2 regions of the Bacillus sp. C-3-6 genome follow, and region 1 is predicted to be linked to the other one. Evidence: predicted binding sites of a transcription regulator. Region 1 holds the regulator's gene; the other holds the start of a gene.
What was found. Region 1 encodes Rex, which represses fermentation and respiration genes when NADH is low (regulators of the CRP and FNR family bind a similar motif). Its sites were predicted from a motif close to TTGTGAAATATTTCACAA; they were not measured.
Positions count from the first base shown of each region.

Region 2: ACW0JX_RS06695 (formate/nitrite transporter family protein) is a predicted target of Rex. The motif match lies at 5,552-5,569, and genes of this name have one in related genera.

Region 1 covers NZ_CM137247.1:251,190-259,120, forward strand. Annotated here, with positions in the region: gene tsaD (tRNA (adenosine(37)-N6)-threonylcarbamoyltransferase complex transferase subunit TsaD) at 1-566, shown strand, start outside; gene ACW0JX_RS01480 (ABC-F family ATP-binding cassette domain-containing protein) at 1,053-2,987, opposite strand; gene ACW0JX_RS01485 (redox-sensing transcriptional repressor Rex) at 3,174-3,803, shown strand; gene ACW0JX_RS01490 (YdiK family protein) at 3,833-4,024, opposite strand; gene ACW0JX_RS01495 (CPBP family intramembrane glutamic endopeptidase) at 4,021-4,770, opposite strand; gene groES (co-chaperone GroES) at 5,161-5,445, shown strand; gene groL (chaperonin GroEL) at 5,484-7,118, shown strand; purine riboswitch at 7,249-7,350, shown strand; gene guaA (glutamine-hydrolyzing GMP synthase) at 7,515-7,931, shown strand, end outside.
Region 2 covers NZ_CM137247.1:1,302,542-1,310,472, reverse strand. Annotated here, with positions in the region: gene ACW0JX_RS06735 (acetoacetyl-CoA reductase) at 1-198, opposite strand, end outside; gene phaR (polyhydroxyalkanoic acid synthase subunit PhaR) at 349-831, opposite strand; gene phaQ (poly-beta-hydroxybutyrate-responsive repressor) at 1,030-1,482, shown strand; gene phaP (polyhydroxyalkanoic acid inclusion protein PhaP) at 1,525-2,049, shown strand; gene ACW0JX_RS06715 (MaoC family dehydratase) at 2,151-2,594, shown strand; gene ACW0JX_RS06710 (alpha/beta-type small acid-soluble spore protein) at 2,743-2,928, shown strand; gene ACW0JX_RS06705 (TrkH family potassium uptake protein) at 3,043-4,362, shown strand; yybP-ykoY riboswitch at 4,401-4,566, shown strand; gene ACW0JX_RS06700 (TerC family protein) at 4,657-5,451, shown strand; gene ACW0JX_RS06695 (formate/nitrite transporter family protein) at 5,654-6,505, shown strand; gene ACW0JX_RS06690 (cyclic-phosphate processing receiver domain-containing protein) at 6,533-6,844, opposite strand; gene ACW0JX_RS06685 (prepilin peptidase) at 6,859-7,581, opposite strand; gene ACW0JX_RS06680 (LutC/YkgG family protein) at 7,694-7,931, opposite strand, start outside.

The DNA of each region.
Region 1 (7,931 bases):
ATGGTTCATTTGAAGTAATTGGTGAAACGCGAGATGATGCAGCTGGAGAAGCGTATGATAAAGTAGCTCGTACGTTATCTATGCCATATCCAGGTGGTCCTCATATTGATCGTCTTGCACATGAAGGAGAACCAACAATTGATTTGCCTCGTGCATGGCTAGAACCGGATTCATATGATTTTAGCTTTAGTGGATTGAAATCAGCAGTTATCAACACTGTGCATAACGCGAAACAACGTGGTATAGAAATTAAACCAGAAGATTTAGCGGCAAGTTTCCAAGAAAGTGTAATAGATGTACTTGTAACGAAAGCAGCTCGTGCAGCAGAGGCTTATAATGTAAAGCAATTACTTCTTGCTGGTGGAGTAGCTGCTAATAAAGGACTTCGTGCGCGATTAGAAGAAGAATTTGCACAAAAAGAAAACATTGAACTAATTATTCCACCGCTATCTTTATGCACAGATAATGCAGCAATGATTGCAGCGGCAGGGACAATTGCGTATGAACAAGGCAAGCGTGCAACGTTAGCCTTAAATGCGAATCCAGGATTAGATATTGAAGCATAGTTATGCACATAATTAACCACAGCTTGTGGATAAAACCCATATTATCTGTTGATAATGTGGGTTTTGTTGTGTATATAAAGTGTTGATATCTTTTTTGTTAGTTGTGGGTAATGTGGAAAAGTTGTTTTGATAGCTATTTTATAAAGGTGGATATGTGTATAAGTTTGTGGATAAACTAGATGAAGTCTGACCTTTGAATATATTGTTTTTTGGGAAATAAAAAGTAAGAAGATATCCCTGAAAAACATTTTGAAATATCCTTCTATTATAGAGGGTGCTGATGTTGTCAATCCTTGTCGGTAAATCGATATTTCGTGTCGAATCGTTTATATATATATAGGGTTACGATAGATGTATTTGAAAAATGGTTGATATATTCCGAGTTACCATTGATATATTCAAAAAATTATTTATGTACTTAAAGAAAAAAGATGTCACATAGTCAAAAATCATGACTGATGAGACATCTTCCTTATTTAAATACTCTTATACATGTAGCTCTTCCCACTCTGCCATACACGTTTCAAGTTGTTCTTGTAGCGTTTGTTTTTTAGTTGTAATTTCACTCGCTTTTTCATAATCTGCATATATTTCTGGTAAGCAAAGTTGATCTTCTAACGTAGCAATTTCTTCTTCTAAGTTTACGATGTTTTGTTCTAGTTCTTCAATTTTTCGAGTGCGTTGACGTTCTAATTGTTTACGCTCTTTTTCTTCGAGATAATTTAATTTTTCTTGAGCTACAGTTTTTTGAACAGGTGCCTGATTTTCTTGCTGTTCTTGTTGTTCAAATGCTGCGCGTTCAATCATTTCATTTTTCTTCTCCACATAGTAATCGTAATCCCCTAAATATTCCTGTGCACCTTCTGTTGATAACTCAACCACAGTCGTTGTTACACGGTTAATAAAGTAGCGGTCATGTGAGACAAATAGAAGAGTCCCTGGATAATCAATTAAAGCATTCTCTAAAATCTCTTTACTATTTAAATCAAGGTGGTTCGTAGGCTCATCCAGAATTAATAAATTTGACTTTTGCATCATAAGTTTCGCAAGAGCTAATCGAGCTTTTTGTCCACCACTAAGGGAAGATACTGGTTTCAGTACATCATCTCCTGTAAATAAAAAGTTCCCGAGTATAGTACGGATTTCTTTTTCAGGTTGCAGTGGATATTCATCCCATAGTTCATTTAAAACCCGTTTAGAAGATGTTAAGTTTGCTTGTTCTTGATCATAATAACCAACAGATACATTTGATCCGAAAGAAACATCGCCATTTAATAGTGGTAACTTATTCACAATAGATTTTAATAATGTGGATTTCCCAATTCCGTTTGGACCAACTAAAGCAACACTATCTCCGCGAGTTAAGCGCATAGTTACGTTTTCAATTATAGGGTCCTCATCATAGCCAATGGTTGCATCCTTTACTTGTAAAACATCATTTCCACTTTGCTTTTCAATATCGAAGTGGAATGATGCTGACTTAGAATCCCCTAATGGTCTCGTTAATAATTCCATTCTGTCTAGTTGTTTACGGCGACTTTGAGCACGTTTCGTTGTAGAGGCGCGAGCTATATTCTTTTGAACGAAGTCCTCAAGTTTTGCGATTTCATCTTGTTGTTTTTCGTAACGTTTCATTTCTTGCTCATATAATGCTGATTTTAAGTCTAAATATTTACTGTAGTTACCAACAAATCGTCTGCTTTCTTTATTCGAAATTTCATATACTTGTGTAACGAGTTTGTCTAAGAAATAACGGTCATGTGAAACGATTAATATTGCGCCAGGATAACCTTGTAAATATTGCTCAAGCCATGTTAATGTTTCGATGTCTAAATGGTTTGTAGGCTCGTCCAAAATAAGTAAGTCTGGTTTTGTTAATAATAATTTCCCAAGAGCTAATCTTGTTTTTTGCCCACCGCTTAAAGTAGAAATCGTCGTCTGGTGCGTTTCAACTGGGAAGCCAAGGCCGCTTAAAATGGAGCGAATATCCGCTTCATATTGATATCCACCTTGATCTTTATAATTGAGTTGCAATTGGTCATAATCAGCTAACAATCTTTCATATATAGCTTCGTTTGAAAAGTTTTCTTCTTTTCCCATTTCTTGCTCAAGCCTTCGAAGTTTTGTCTCCATTTGCTGTAAGTGGGTAAAGACGGTTAGCATTTCATCCCAAATTGTTAAAGACGTTTCTAGGCCGGTATTTTGAGCTAAATACCCGATTGAGACATCTTTCGGTTTTATAATTTCGCCACCATCATGTGATAACTCACCAGCGATAATTTTTAATAATGTAGATTTTCCAGCTCCATTCCTTCCAACTAATGCGATACGATCTTTTGTTTGTACTTCCAATTTTATGTTTGCAAGAATTGTTTCTGCACCGTATAATTTCGAAAGTCCATTTACTTGTAATAAAATCAATGTTTTCACCTCAAATAATTTCTTAACTTTGCCATGTTTATATTTCTCAATCATACTAAAAATAGTGTATAGTTTAAAATAAGAGAGAATACTTCTTCTCTTTATTATACAAGGAATTTAATGAGTGCTAAACTTCTGTATTTGATTAAAGTATATGAATAAAGATAGGAAGAGAGGAGAGGTTATATGGATCAGCAAAAGATTCCACAAGCCACTGCTAAAAGATTGCCTCTATACTATCGATTTATCCAAAACTTATCTCTTTCTGGTAAGCAGCGTGTTTCATCGGCCGAATTGAGTGAAGCGGTAAAAGTAGATTCCGCAACAATACGAAGAGATTTTTCGTATTTTGGAGCGTTAGGGAAAAAGGGATATGGATATAACGTAAATTATTTATTATCATTTTTCCGCGAAACACTTGATCAAGATGATATAACGCGTGTAGCACTTATTGGAGTAGGTAATTTAGGGACCGCTTTCTTACATTATAATTTCACGAAAAACAATAATACAAAAATTGAAATGGCATTTGATGTTAGTGAAGAGAAAGTTGGAACAGAAATCGGGGGCATTCCTGTATACCATTTAGATGAATTAGAAGAGAGATTATCAAATGATATACAAGTGGCAATATTAACAGTACCGGCTACAGTAGCACAAGCTGTAGCAGATAGATTAGCTGAAACGAGCGTGCATGGTATTTTGAATTTCACACCAGCACGATTAAACGTATCAGAGAATATTAGAATTCATCATATTGATTTAGCTGTAGAGTTACAAACATTAGTTTACTTTTTGAAAAACTATCCACAATAAAACGCAGAGGAAGCGACCTCTGCGTTTTATTATTGTTTCTTCTTTGTGAATTTAACTAATATAAGGCGAAGTGCCAAATTAAAATCAATTGTTGCCATAACTGCAAATAGTATTGTCCACACATTCCAGATTGTATCTGTTACGTTCGTAATGGCGAAGCGTGTAAAGATACATCCAAGAAGGAAGTATAGTGCAGCCATGAACAATGGTGAGTTTCTCATACAAAAAATCCTCCGATAAAGCCTTGCATTTTTTCAGCTTCTTTAATCATTTCTTGAATTTGCTCATTGCTCATAAAAATTTGCCCAATAGCGACTAATGTATTCATCGCAACATGAGCTGCAATCGGAACGATAATACGCTTCGTCTTCACATATAAGAAGGCGAATACGAGCCCCATAGCAGTGTATACCAATAAGTGAGTAAAATCAAAATGGATTGCTGCAAATACAAGCGAACTAATGATAGCTGCAATAAAGAAGTTAAACTTCTTATAAAGTGTACCAAATAAAATTTTTCTAAATACGATTTCTTCCAAGATAGGTCCGATTATAGATACGACAATAAGGAACCAAGGTGTCGTTCTTGCAATTTCCATCAGTTTCATTGTATTTTCTGAACCTTGTTTAATTCCTAGCAGCTGCATCTCGATCATACCGGCAACTATTTGTGAAAAGAAAGCCAAGAAGAAGCCGATGAAAATCCATCCAATAGTAGCTGGAACAGAAGAGCGCATTGCATCTAAATGCCTGTCACGAATGTCTGTTCTAAGTAACCAAAGTACGATACATAATGCAACAAAGAAGCTAATAATTGCCCAGTGTCCCGTTATGATTTGTCCTTTTTCCTCCATGGTAAATCCTCTATTATCATAGAGTCCTGTTTTTAGGAGAAGTGGTAATCCAACAATTCCAGATAACTGCATTAAAATGTATGTAACGATAATCCACCAGTATTGTTTCTTCAAATAGTTTAACCATCCTTTCTAACTCTAGTGTATGAGATGAGGTAGGATAACATGTAAATATGTTATCTACGATATAAACTTTCATTCGAATTATGATTTTTTTGTAAATCCGTATTTGAAATTAAAGTAGGAGACAGGAAAAAGTTGTACGTTTAGCGAAAACAACTTAGGGTGTCTTTCATATTGTAACATACGAGTAGGGGAAACAACGATTCATATAGTAAAGGCAGTATTCTATATAGAAAGTTTATATAGTAATTTGCGAAAAAATTATGATTTTTTTACTTGCAAAAGAAATTGAGATTATTTATTATTATAAGTGTGTTAGCACTCGGATGACTTGAGTGCTAATAAATAAAATTTACATACAAAATGAGGAGGTTATTGTTCATGCTAAAGCCATTAGGTGATCGCGTTGTAATTGAGCTTGTTCAAGCAGAAGAAAAAACAGCAAGTGGTATTGTATTACCAGATACTGCAAAAGAAAAACCACAAGAGGGTAAAGTTGTTGCAGTAGGTACTGGTCGAGTGCTTGAAAATGGTGAGCGTGTTGCTTTAGAGGTAGCAGCAGGTGATCTTATCATCTTCTCAAAATATGCAGGTACTGAAGTGAAATATGAAGGTACAGACTACTTGATTTTACGTGAAAGTGACATTTTAGCAGTTATCGGTTAATTATATAAATCTTAAAAAATCCAAGGGGGTCAATTATTATGGCAAAAGATATTAAATTTAGTGAAGAAGCACGTCGTTCGATGCTTCGCGGTGTCGACACTCTTGCAAACGCAGTAAAAGTAACACTTGGACCAAAAGGTCGTAACGTTGTACTTGAGAAAAAATTTGGTTCACCACTTATTACAAATGATGGTGTAACAATCGCAAAAGAAATCGAATTAGAAGATGCATTCGAAAACATGGGTGCGAAATTAGTAGCAGAAGTTGCTAGCAAAACAAATGATGTAGCTGGTGACGGAACAACAACTGCAACTGTATTAGCGCAAGCTATGATTCGTGAAGGTCTTAAAAACGTAACAGCTGGTGCTAACCCAATGGGTCTTCGTAAAGGTATCGAAAAAGCTGTTACTGCTGCAATTGAAGAATTAAAAACGATTTCTAAACCAATCGAAGGCAAATCTTCTATCGCACAAGTAGCTGCTATTTCTGCAGCTGACGAAGAAGTAGGTCAATTAATCGCTGAAGCAATGGAGCGCGTTGGTAACGACGGCGTTATTACTTTAGAAGAGTCTAAAGGATTCACAACAGAATTAGACGTAGTAGAAGGTATGCAATTTGATCGTGGATATGCATCCCCTTACATGATTACTGATTCTGATAAAATGGAAGCAGTTCTTGATAACCCATACATCTTAATTACTGACAAAAAGATTTCTAACATTCAAGAAATCTTACCAGTATTAGAGCAAGTGGTACAACAAGGTAAACCACTTCTTATCATTGCTGAAGATGTAGAAGGCGAAGCTTTAGCTACATTAGTAGTGAACAAACTTCGTGGTACATTCAATGTAGTAGCTGTTAAAGCTCCTGGATTTGGTGACCGTCGTAAAGCAATGCTAGAAGATATCGCAATCTTAACTGGTGGCGAAGTAATCACTGAAGAATTAGGTCGTGACTTAAAATCTGCTACAGTTGAATCTTTAGGACGCGCTGGTAAAGTTGTTGTTACAAAAGAAAACACAACTGTAGTTGAAGGTATTGGAAATACAGAGCAAATCGCAGCTCGCATCGGTCAAATTCGTGCGCAATTAGAAGAAACAACTTCTGAATTCGATCGTGAAAAATTACAAGAGCGTCTTGCGAAACTTGCAGGTGGCGTAGCAGTAATTAAAGTCGGTGCAGCAACTGAAACTGAGTTAAAAGAGCGCAAACTTCGCATTGAAGATGCACTTAACTCAACTCGTGCAGCAGTAGAAGAAGGTATCGTTGCAGGTGGTGGTACTTCACTTATGAACGTATACACGAAAGTAGCTTCTATCGTAGCTGAAGGCGACGAAGCAACAGGTATCAACATCGTACTTCGTGCACTAGAAGAGCCAGTTCGTCAAATCGCAATCAACGCTGGTCTAGAAGGATCTGTAGTTGTAGAGCGTCTAAAAGGCGAAAAAGTAGGCGTTGGTTTCAACGCAGCTACTGGCGAATGGGTTAACATGCTTGAGTCTGGTATCGTAGATCCAGCTAAAGTAACTCGTTCTGCACTTCAAAACGCAGCATCTGTTGCAGCTATGTTCTTAACAACTGAAGCTGTAGTAGCTGACAAGCCAGAACCAAATGCACCAGCAATGCCTGACATGGGCGGCATGGGCATGGGCGGTATGGGCGGAATGATGTAATTCCGTTTGCCCTAAAAAACATCCATTTCTATATAGAAATGGATGTTTTTTAGAAAAGGAAATGAATTTCTGTAGAATTTTGTCGCTTTCTCTCTTGACCATATAGATACTTCATTGTTAGAATCTAGGAAGATAATATAAAACGATCCTTCATATATCCTCAATGATATGGTTTGAGAGTCTCTACCGGGTTACCGTAAACAACCTGACTATGAAGGCAGTGTGTCTTATATTTATAAAGAGCGGAGACTATCTTTCTTTATAAAGCCAGACCCCTGCCTTTTCTTTGTTATGAGACTAGAGGCGGAGGACTGGCTTTTTTTATTATATTAGTAATGCTTTTCGCCAAATTGGTGAAAATATTTATATACGAGAACTAACGTTGGGGTGATTATTTTGAAGAAGCAACACGATACAATTATCGTTTTAGATTTTGGAAGTCAATACAATCAGTTAATAGCACGTCGAATTCGTGAGTTCGGTGTATACAGTGAACTTCATCCACATACAATTACTGCAGAAGAAATTAAAGCAATGAATCCAAAAGGGATTATTTTCTCTGGTGGACCAAATAGCGTATACGGTGAAGGTGCATTACATTGTGATGAAAAAATCTTTGAACTAGATTTACCGATCTTTGGTATTTGTTACGGTATGCAGCTTATGACACAACACTTCGGTGGTAAAGTAGAGCGTGCAAATCACCGTGAGTATGGAAAAGCTGTTCTTAAAGTAGAGAACGAATCAAAATTATATGCGAACCTTCCAGAAGAGCAAGTTGTATGGATGAGCCATGGTGACTTAGTAACTGGT
Region 2 (7,931 bases), 1.1 Mb from region 1:
AGAAACATCCGCTTGCACTGCATAAACGTCATGTCCGTCTTTTCCTAGTTCATTTACTAAGTTTTCAGCTGCTTCTTTACTGCTATTATAGTTAATAACTACTTTCGCTCCCTCTTGTGCTAATGCTACTGTAATTGCTTTTCCAATTCCTTTTGCTCCACCTGTTACGATTGCTACTTTTCCATTTAATTGAACCATTTCTTTTCCCCCTTAAATGAATTTGTGAACGATTGTTATGAATCATTTTGGTACTCATACTGTAGAGTCCCTATATAATTATGTTTCGCTGTTTACACGTGAAAAGAGATTCTCCCTCTCTCTTTTACCTGTTATAAACAAGCGCTTTTATCATTTTTTATTTTCCGGCTTATTCGCAGGCTTTACCTCTTCTTTTACAGGTACTTGTAGTTTAGCTAGTACTGCATTTTGCTTTTCTAGCAATTCTAAAATTTGATCAACTTTTGTTTCAAGCGTACGAATATCTTGTTTCACTTTTGTCACATCACGCTTTAATGTAGGAGCTTGTCCTAAAGAATCTACTTTCTCCTCTAGAAACTCCTCAATGTTATCTACTTTATTTTCTAAGTTAATAACAAGCGTAGCTACTCTTGCGATATCCTCTTTCGTCGGCACATTTACTTGTTCTAAATAGTTTTTTGTCGTATCATTTAATGCTTTTTGATAAAACAAATTCAAATCTAGAACGCTGCCCATCCAAGCAGAATATTCTTCTGTTTTAATTGTTTCATTGAGCGCTTTTCCCCAAAATGTTTCGGTTTGTTCATAAGCATTTTTCCATGCTTGTAGTGGATCGAATTTTTGATCAATCACTTTACCTACACTCCCTTTTTCGTTTTTGAAACAATTCAACCTATTCACTATTTTCTAATATTCTGAATAAAACTTCAAGTCTATATTTTATTTTTTTCTATTTTCTAACAAATGTGTTGACTTTAAAAACAGATAGGTGTAAATTGCACTTATAAGCAAAAAATTCCATCTAACTGATTCATGAGGTGATGCACAATCATGCTACAAAATGAACCAGAACAACGCGAAAGTTTGGAGAACAACCAAGCGAAACAACCAAACTCCATGCCAAAAAACTTCTTAGTTCCCTTCTTACTTCTCTGTCTAAAAGACTGGAGTCTTCATGGTTACAAACTTATTCAAATGCTAATGGATATCGGCTTTTCTTCTGTTGACCAAGGTAATGTTTATAGAACACTACGCAAATTAGAAAAAGAAAACCTTATTTCTTCTACTTGGGATACAAGCGATGGAGGGCCGGCAAAAAGAATTTATTCTTTAACTGAATATGGAGAGCAATATTTAACAACATGTGCGACTTCTTTTGAACATTATCAAAATATGTTGCGGACGTTTTTCACGTTATACACCAATGCATTCTTTCCATTTTCTACTTCTCCAGAAAAGGATGAAAAGGATTCTTCATCTTCACCTGGTGGTACAGCAGAGTAATCTGCGTTCACAATATGCAAAAAAACATTTGGGGGTCAAACAATGGAAACTAAACCATACGAATTAGTCGATGCATTTTGGAAAAACTGGTCTCAATCACTTTCCCTTTTTTCTTCAGCTGGGAAACAATTAGAGCAACTTACTTTAGAAACATTAAAACAACAACAAGACGCTTTGCATAAATTAACATCAGGAGTAGATGAACTAGAAAAAGAACTACAACAATTCACTGCTCAGTTCAATAACCAATATACAGATTACGTGAAACAATTAACTGGTAACTCCTTAAATGATCAAATTAACGAGTGGCAAGACAAGTGGAAAGAACTTTCTGCTCATATGCAGCAACTTACTGTTTCTCCTACAAAAACATCTTTGTCAATTCTTACACAAACAAGCGGTCAATTTGAAGAAACAACAAAACAATTTATTGAGCAACAACAATTACAACGTGAAGAGGCTCAAAAACAGTTAGAGGGTTTTTTGGAAGAGTTCAAGTCAAAACAGTTGGAACTCGCAAAAAAGTTCGAGGAAAACTCAAAAAATCTATTTACTTCCATCAAATAAGAAAAATGTGGGAGCTAACTGCAGCACAAACAAAACTCTTTCTTCCTCCTACTACATCAAGATGGCTAACATTTTTCGATATGGAAAAGAAGGAGGACAAAATGAATCCATTTCAAGAAGCACAAACTGTTCCGGAGCTTCGTTATGATGAGATTCAAGTCGGTGATCAAGCATCCCTTACAAAAACAATTACAGATGAAGATGTTATCAATTTTGCAAAATTGACTGGAGATGTGAATCCTATTCACATTTTAGATTCTTTTGCAAAAACGACAATGTTTAAAGAACGTATTGCTCACGGTATGCTCGTTTCGAGTTTTATTTCTACCATCCTTGGAACGAAACTCCCAGGCAAAAATACGATTTATTTATCCCAAAATGTTTCATTCCGTGCCCCTGTCAAAATCGGTGATACACTTCGCGTTGTGGCAGAGGTTATTAAGAAGCGTGACGATAAAAAAATCATCACGTTGCAAACAAACATATATAATCAATCGGATGATATTGTCGTGGAAGGTACAGCGACAATACTGAAAAAAGAGTAGCAAATTTGCTACTCTTTTTTTCTATCCAAGAACTTCTAATCGCACCGATTACTTCCGCGTATGAGTATGTCATTTCCACATAAAATAACGTTACCAGTTTAGATAAGAACTTAGCTGAACTGGACTACTCATAAGGATGTGTATCAACATGGTAAAAACAAACAAATTATTAGTTCCAGGTGCAGAACAAGCGCTTGAACAATTTAAATATGAAATTGCACAAGAATTTGGTGTAAGCTTAGGTTCTAATACAGCATCTCGTTCTAACGGTTCAGTTGGCGGTGAAGTAACAAAACGTCTTGTTGCTTTAGCTCAACAACAATTACGTGGATAATAATATAACATATGGCTTAGAGGCAGATATTATCTGCCTCTTTCTATTTTCAACATACATAATAGTGCTTTTTCACATACTAATCAAAGCAAAACGAAAGGAGCAATATGTGACATGAAACGGATTAATATTAGCATGAGCCCTCCCCGCGTTCTTACTTTATCTTTTATTGTATTATCAGTTGTCGGCACATGCTTATTAAAACTGCCAATTGCTACGACAACGTCCATTTCATGGCTCGATGCCTTATTTACAACCGTTTCCGCTTGTACTGTTACTGGACTTGGTGTTGTGGATACTGGAAAAGTGTTTACTTTATTTGGACAATGTGTCATTTTAACGCTTATACAAGTTGGCGGGCTTGGCATTATGAGCTTTGCGGTCTTAATTGCTATTATGCTCGGAAGAAAAATCGGTCTTCAAAACCGTATTTTATTACAACAAGCATTAAATCAAACGAATATCGGCGGCGTTATCCGTCTTGCCAAAGCATTATTTTTATTCTCTTTTACAGTCGAATGTATCGCTACTTTAATTCTTTCTTTTGAATGGGTACCCAAATATGGGGTTGCCAAAGGGATCTATTATAGTTTTTTCCATTCAATCTCAGCCTTTAACAATGCTGGTTTTTCTGTGTGGAACGATAATTTAATGTCCCATTCTCATAGCATTCTTGTCAATTTCGTCATTTCCTCTCTCATCATTTTAGGTGGAATTGGTTTTACAGTAATTGTAGACATAAAAAGAAAGAAAAACTTTAAAAACCTTACACTACATTCAAAACTTATGCTCACTTCTACTCTAATCGTCAACATTATTTCTACCCTTTTTATTTTTATATTCGAGTTCCATAACTCCCTTTCTATGAGAGGTTTTACCCCATTTGAAGAAGGAATGGCCTCTTATTTTCAAGCAATTTCAACACGAACTGCCGGGTTTAATACTGTTGATATTTCTACATTGTCAAAACCTTCCCTCCTATTAATGATGCTCCTTATGTTTATTGGTGCTGGTAGTGCTTCAACGGGTGGTGGGATTAAGTTAACAACATTTTTAATCATATTTTTTGGCGTATTTAAATTTTTACAAGAACAAGAGGATATTGTCGTATTTAAAAAATCCATTAAAAATACTCTCATTGTCAAATCATTAACCATTACTATTATTTCCATTTCATTTATCTTTTTTGCTATTTTAATTTTGAGTATTACTGAGCGAGTTCCTCTATTGATGAGTGCTTTCGAAGTATTTTCAGCATTCGGCACTGTTGGCCTCAGTATGAACTTAACACCCCACTTAACTATAATCGGAAAAGCTATTATTATCTTTATGATGTTTTTTGGGAAAATGGGTCCTTTAACATTGGCTTTTTCATTTGCTCGTAAAAAGAACCGGAAAATAAAATATCCTAATGAAGATATTTTAACAGGTTGACAACCGTATCAATTATCCATATAATGAGAATACAATAACATATCTCCAAAGGGGAGTAGCGTCCAAGAATATTTCTTGGAAACAAAGTCGTCATTACGTAGAACTTAGTTCTTCCGGCTTTGTTGGCATTTTTATTACATATGTCTAGCAAGACCTTTGCCTATTAACGGCAGAGGTCTTTTTTGCATTCATTTCCAAATTCTTCCAAAGTTAATAGGCAGGAGTATGGGGAAACTAAATAGTGGGGAAATTCTTCACTTATTTAGAACTTATAGAGATGAGAGGAGAATGTACATGGATGTATCATTATTATTGGAGTATGGTTGGGTATTACTCATCCTAATTGCACTTGAAGGGATTTTAGCGGCTGATAACGCTCTTGTTCTTGCAATTATGGTAAAACATTTACCAGAAGAAAAACGAAAGAAAGCACTATTTTACGGATTAGCGGGGGCATTTGTTTTCCGATTTGGATCGTTATTTATGATTTCGTTCTTAGTCGATGTATGGCAAGTGCAAGCAATCGGTGCCATCTACCTTATGTTTATCGCTGGTAATCACTTATTTAAAACATATGTGAAAAAGAATACAGATGAAGAAACAGAAGAAAAAGAAGCAAAGAAAAAACAAGAGAACTTCTGGTGGACTGTATTTAAAGTTGAAGTTGCTGATATCGCCTTCGCAGTTGATTCAATTTTAGCTGCGGTTGCACTAGCAATGACTTTACCAAAAACAGGATTAGGTACAATTGGTAGTCTAGATACTGGGCAATTCGTTGTTATCTTTGTAGGTGGACTTATCGGATTAATCATTATGCGATTTGCAGCAACTGCATTCGTACAAATCTTAAAACGTAAACCAGGACTTGAAACTGCAGCATTCTTAATTGTAGGTTGGGTTGGTGTGAAGCTAGCAGTTTATACATTAGCACACCCTGCATTAAATGTAATTCCACATTCATTCCCAGAATCCACTCCGTGGAAGCTTACATTCTGGATTGTATTAGTCGGAATCGCAGTTGGTGGTTGGTTCTTCTCAAAAGAAGTAGAAGTAAAAGTAGAAAAGAATTTAGACGAAAAAGCGCTGTAATTACAGCGCTTTTTCTTTTTCCTTTCTTCCTCTCAATGTCCAGAAAAAATTCCATTATACTACCTTTTGTAAACGTTTTCTTAACGTATGTATGTCCTTTTTGTGAAACATTGCACAAACTTATTGAAAGTGAGAACAATTCCATGTACTTTATTCATATAAGGAGTATTTATAGAAGATTTACTAAAGGAGCGTATTACTCATGCTAGAACAAGGACTAGATTATGTTGTCAAACTGGCTAAAAGCAAAAAGAAAATGCTAGATACAAACCCAATGCAATATTTCATTCGTGCTGCACTTGCGGGTATTTATATCGGTTTTATTATTGTACTATGTTTTAAATTAGGTAACTTTTTTCACATTGCAGATTCACCAGCAACTTATTTAGCTACTTCTATGTTTTTCGGGATTGCTCTCGTACTTATTATATATGGCGGTGCTGAATTGTTTACTGGAAACACAATGTACTTTACTGTAGCAACTTTAAGAAAAGAAACAACGATTTCTGATACACTTCGTAACTGGGTTGCTTGTTATGCAGGTAACTTAGCCGGCGCGTTATTCTTTGCCTTACTATTTTACGCAACTGGAATTTTTGAAGCAATTGATCACGGTCACTTAATGAATAAAGTCGTTGAAGGAAAGATGAACACACCTACAATGCAGTTATTCTTTAAAGCCATTTTATGTAACTGGCTCGTATGTCTTGCTTGCTTCTTACCATCTCAGGTTAAAGGCGACACGGCAAAAATAATGGTCATGATGCTACTTGTTTTCACATTCTTCTTATCTGGTTACGAACATAGTATTGCAAACTTGTCACTCTTTGCTTTATCTTTAGTTTCACCACATCCTGAGACAATTTCTTTTTCAGGTGCTATTCATAACTTAATTCCTGTTACAATCGGTAACATTATTGGCGGATCAGTATTTGTCGGTATGGTATACCACTACTTAACAAAAAAAACACCTGAAATTCAACAGGAAGAAACTGAAATCGCAGCAGCTCAACAAGAAGAGATTATTCCTTTACAAGCACATATGAAACATTAAAAACTCCAAAGTTTTACTTTGGAGTTTTTAGCTTCCCACGTATTTAACAACAAGGTGAGGATTAATTTCTCCTTCTTCCTTTCCCTTATCCATTCTCTGTTTCATCTTGTGCATACCGATGACATCATTCGTATGAAGGTGAATTTCATTTACATATAACCCCTCTGTACAAAAAGCTTCTACAAAATCCAGTCCATTTTTTGCTCCCCACCCCATATTAAAATCAAGGGAAAGAATATTCACATCATAATCCCGAACCATTTGCAAAGCACATTCTACTGTAGTTGCGGGCACATACCCGAACGGGCAACTTCTTTGATCATCCATATATACGTTCATTTTCTATTCCCTCTCTAATTTGAATATGCGGCCAATACATAACATATTGCCCCAAGACTAATAAAAGGACCAAATGGAATTGGTTTTCGTACTTCTATACGTTTTAATACGATACCCACCCCAAAGAAACAAAGACTGAAACAAGATGCTAAAAATAAAATGATAAAAACGCCTTTCACTCCTACTATAAACCCAAGTAACGAAAGTAGTTTTATATCACCTCCGCCAAGCCCTTCTGGATATATCTTTTGCATGCAATATAACAAAATGAATATAACACCACTACCAACTATACTATCTGTCCAAGTAACTAATTGTACAAAAACACTTTCAAGAATGAGTAACACGGCAAACGAAATTAAAATACAATCAGGAATTAACATATATAAGTAATCTGTAACTGAAATAATAAGAAGTAGCGAAAAAAGGGATAAAATGATAATAAGCTCTCGTTCTATTCCAATCATATACACGGTAAGAAGAAATATACTTCCTGTTATACATTCAAATGCTACATACATAATTGGAATTTTCCTCTTACAATTCGTACAACAGCCTCTTTGTATATAAAATGAAATGATGGGGATTAGTTCTTTTGGCCTTAGCACATATTTGCAATAATAACAATGTGAACGCGGGGTAATAATAGACGCACCTAATGGAACCCTCATCGCAACTAGCATAAAAAAAGAACCAAACACCATCCCTGCTAACAGTGCATATAAATAAGTGAACATCCCTTCCTCTCCTTTCCCAAAAAACATAGCAAAAAAAGGAGAGAACTTCTACTTCATATTATCCTTTATTCTACTAAAAAGCAGGCCATTTTCTGGCCTGCTTTCCCCTCTTTTATACGATGAAATATACTGCTTTTAATGGTCCATGTACTCCGACAACAAGATTCATCTCAATGTCAGCCGAGTTACTTGGCCCTGTAATAAAGTTAATACAAGATGCCGCTGTCTCCCCATTTTCTACGCGTAAGTTCATATCCTGAACTGCTTGTGTAATACGAGGCACAAGTGTTTCACGTGGAATAATAGCAAAATATACAGTCGGTAAAAAGTGTAAAGAACGTCCTTGCCCT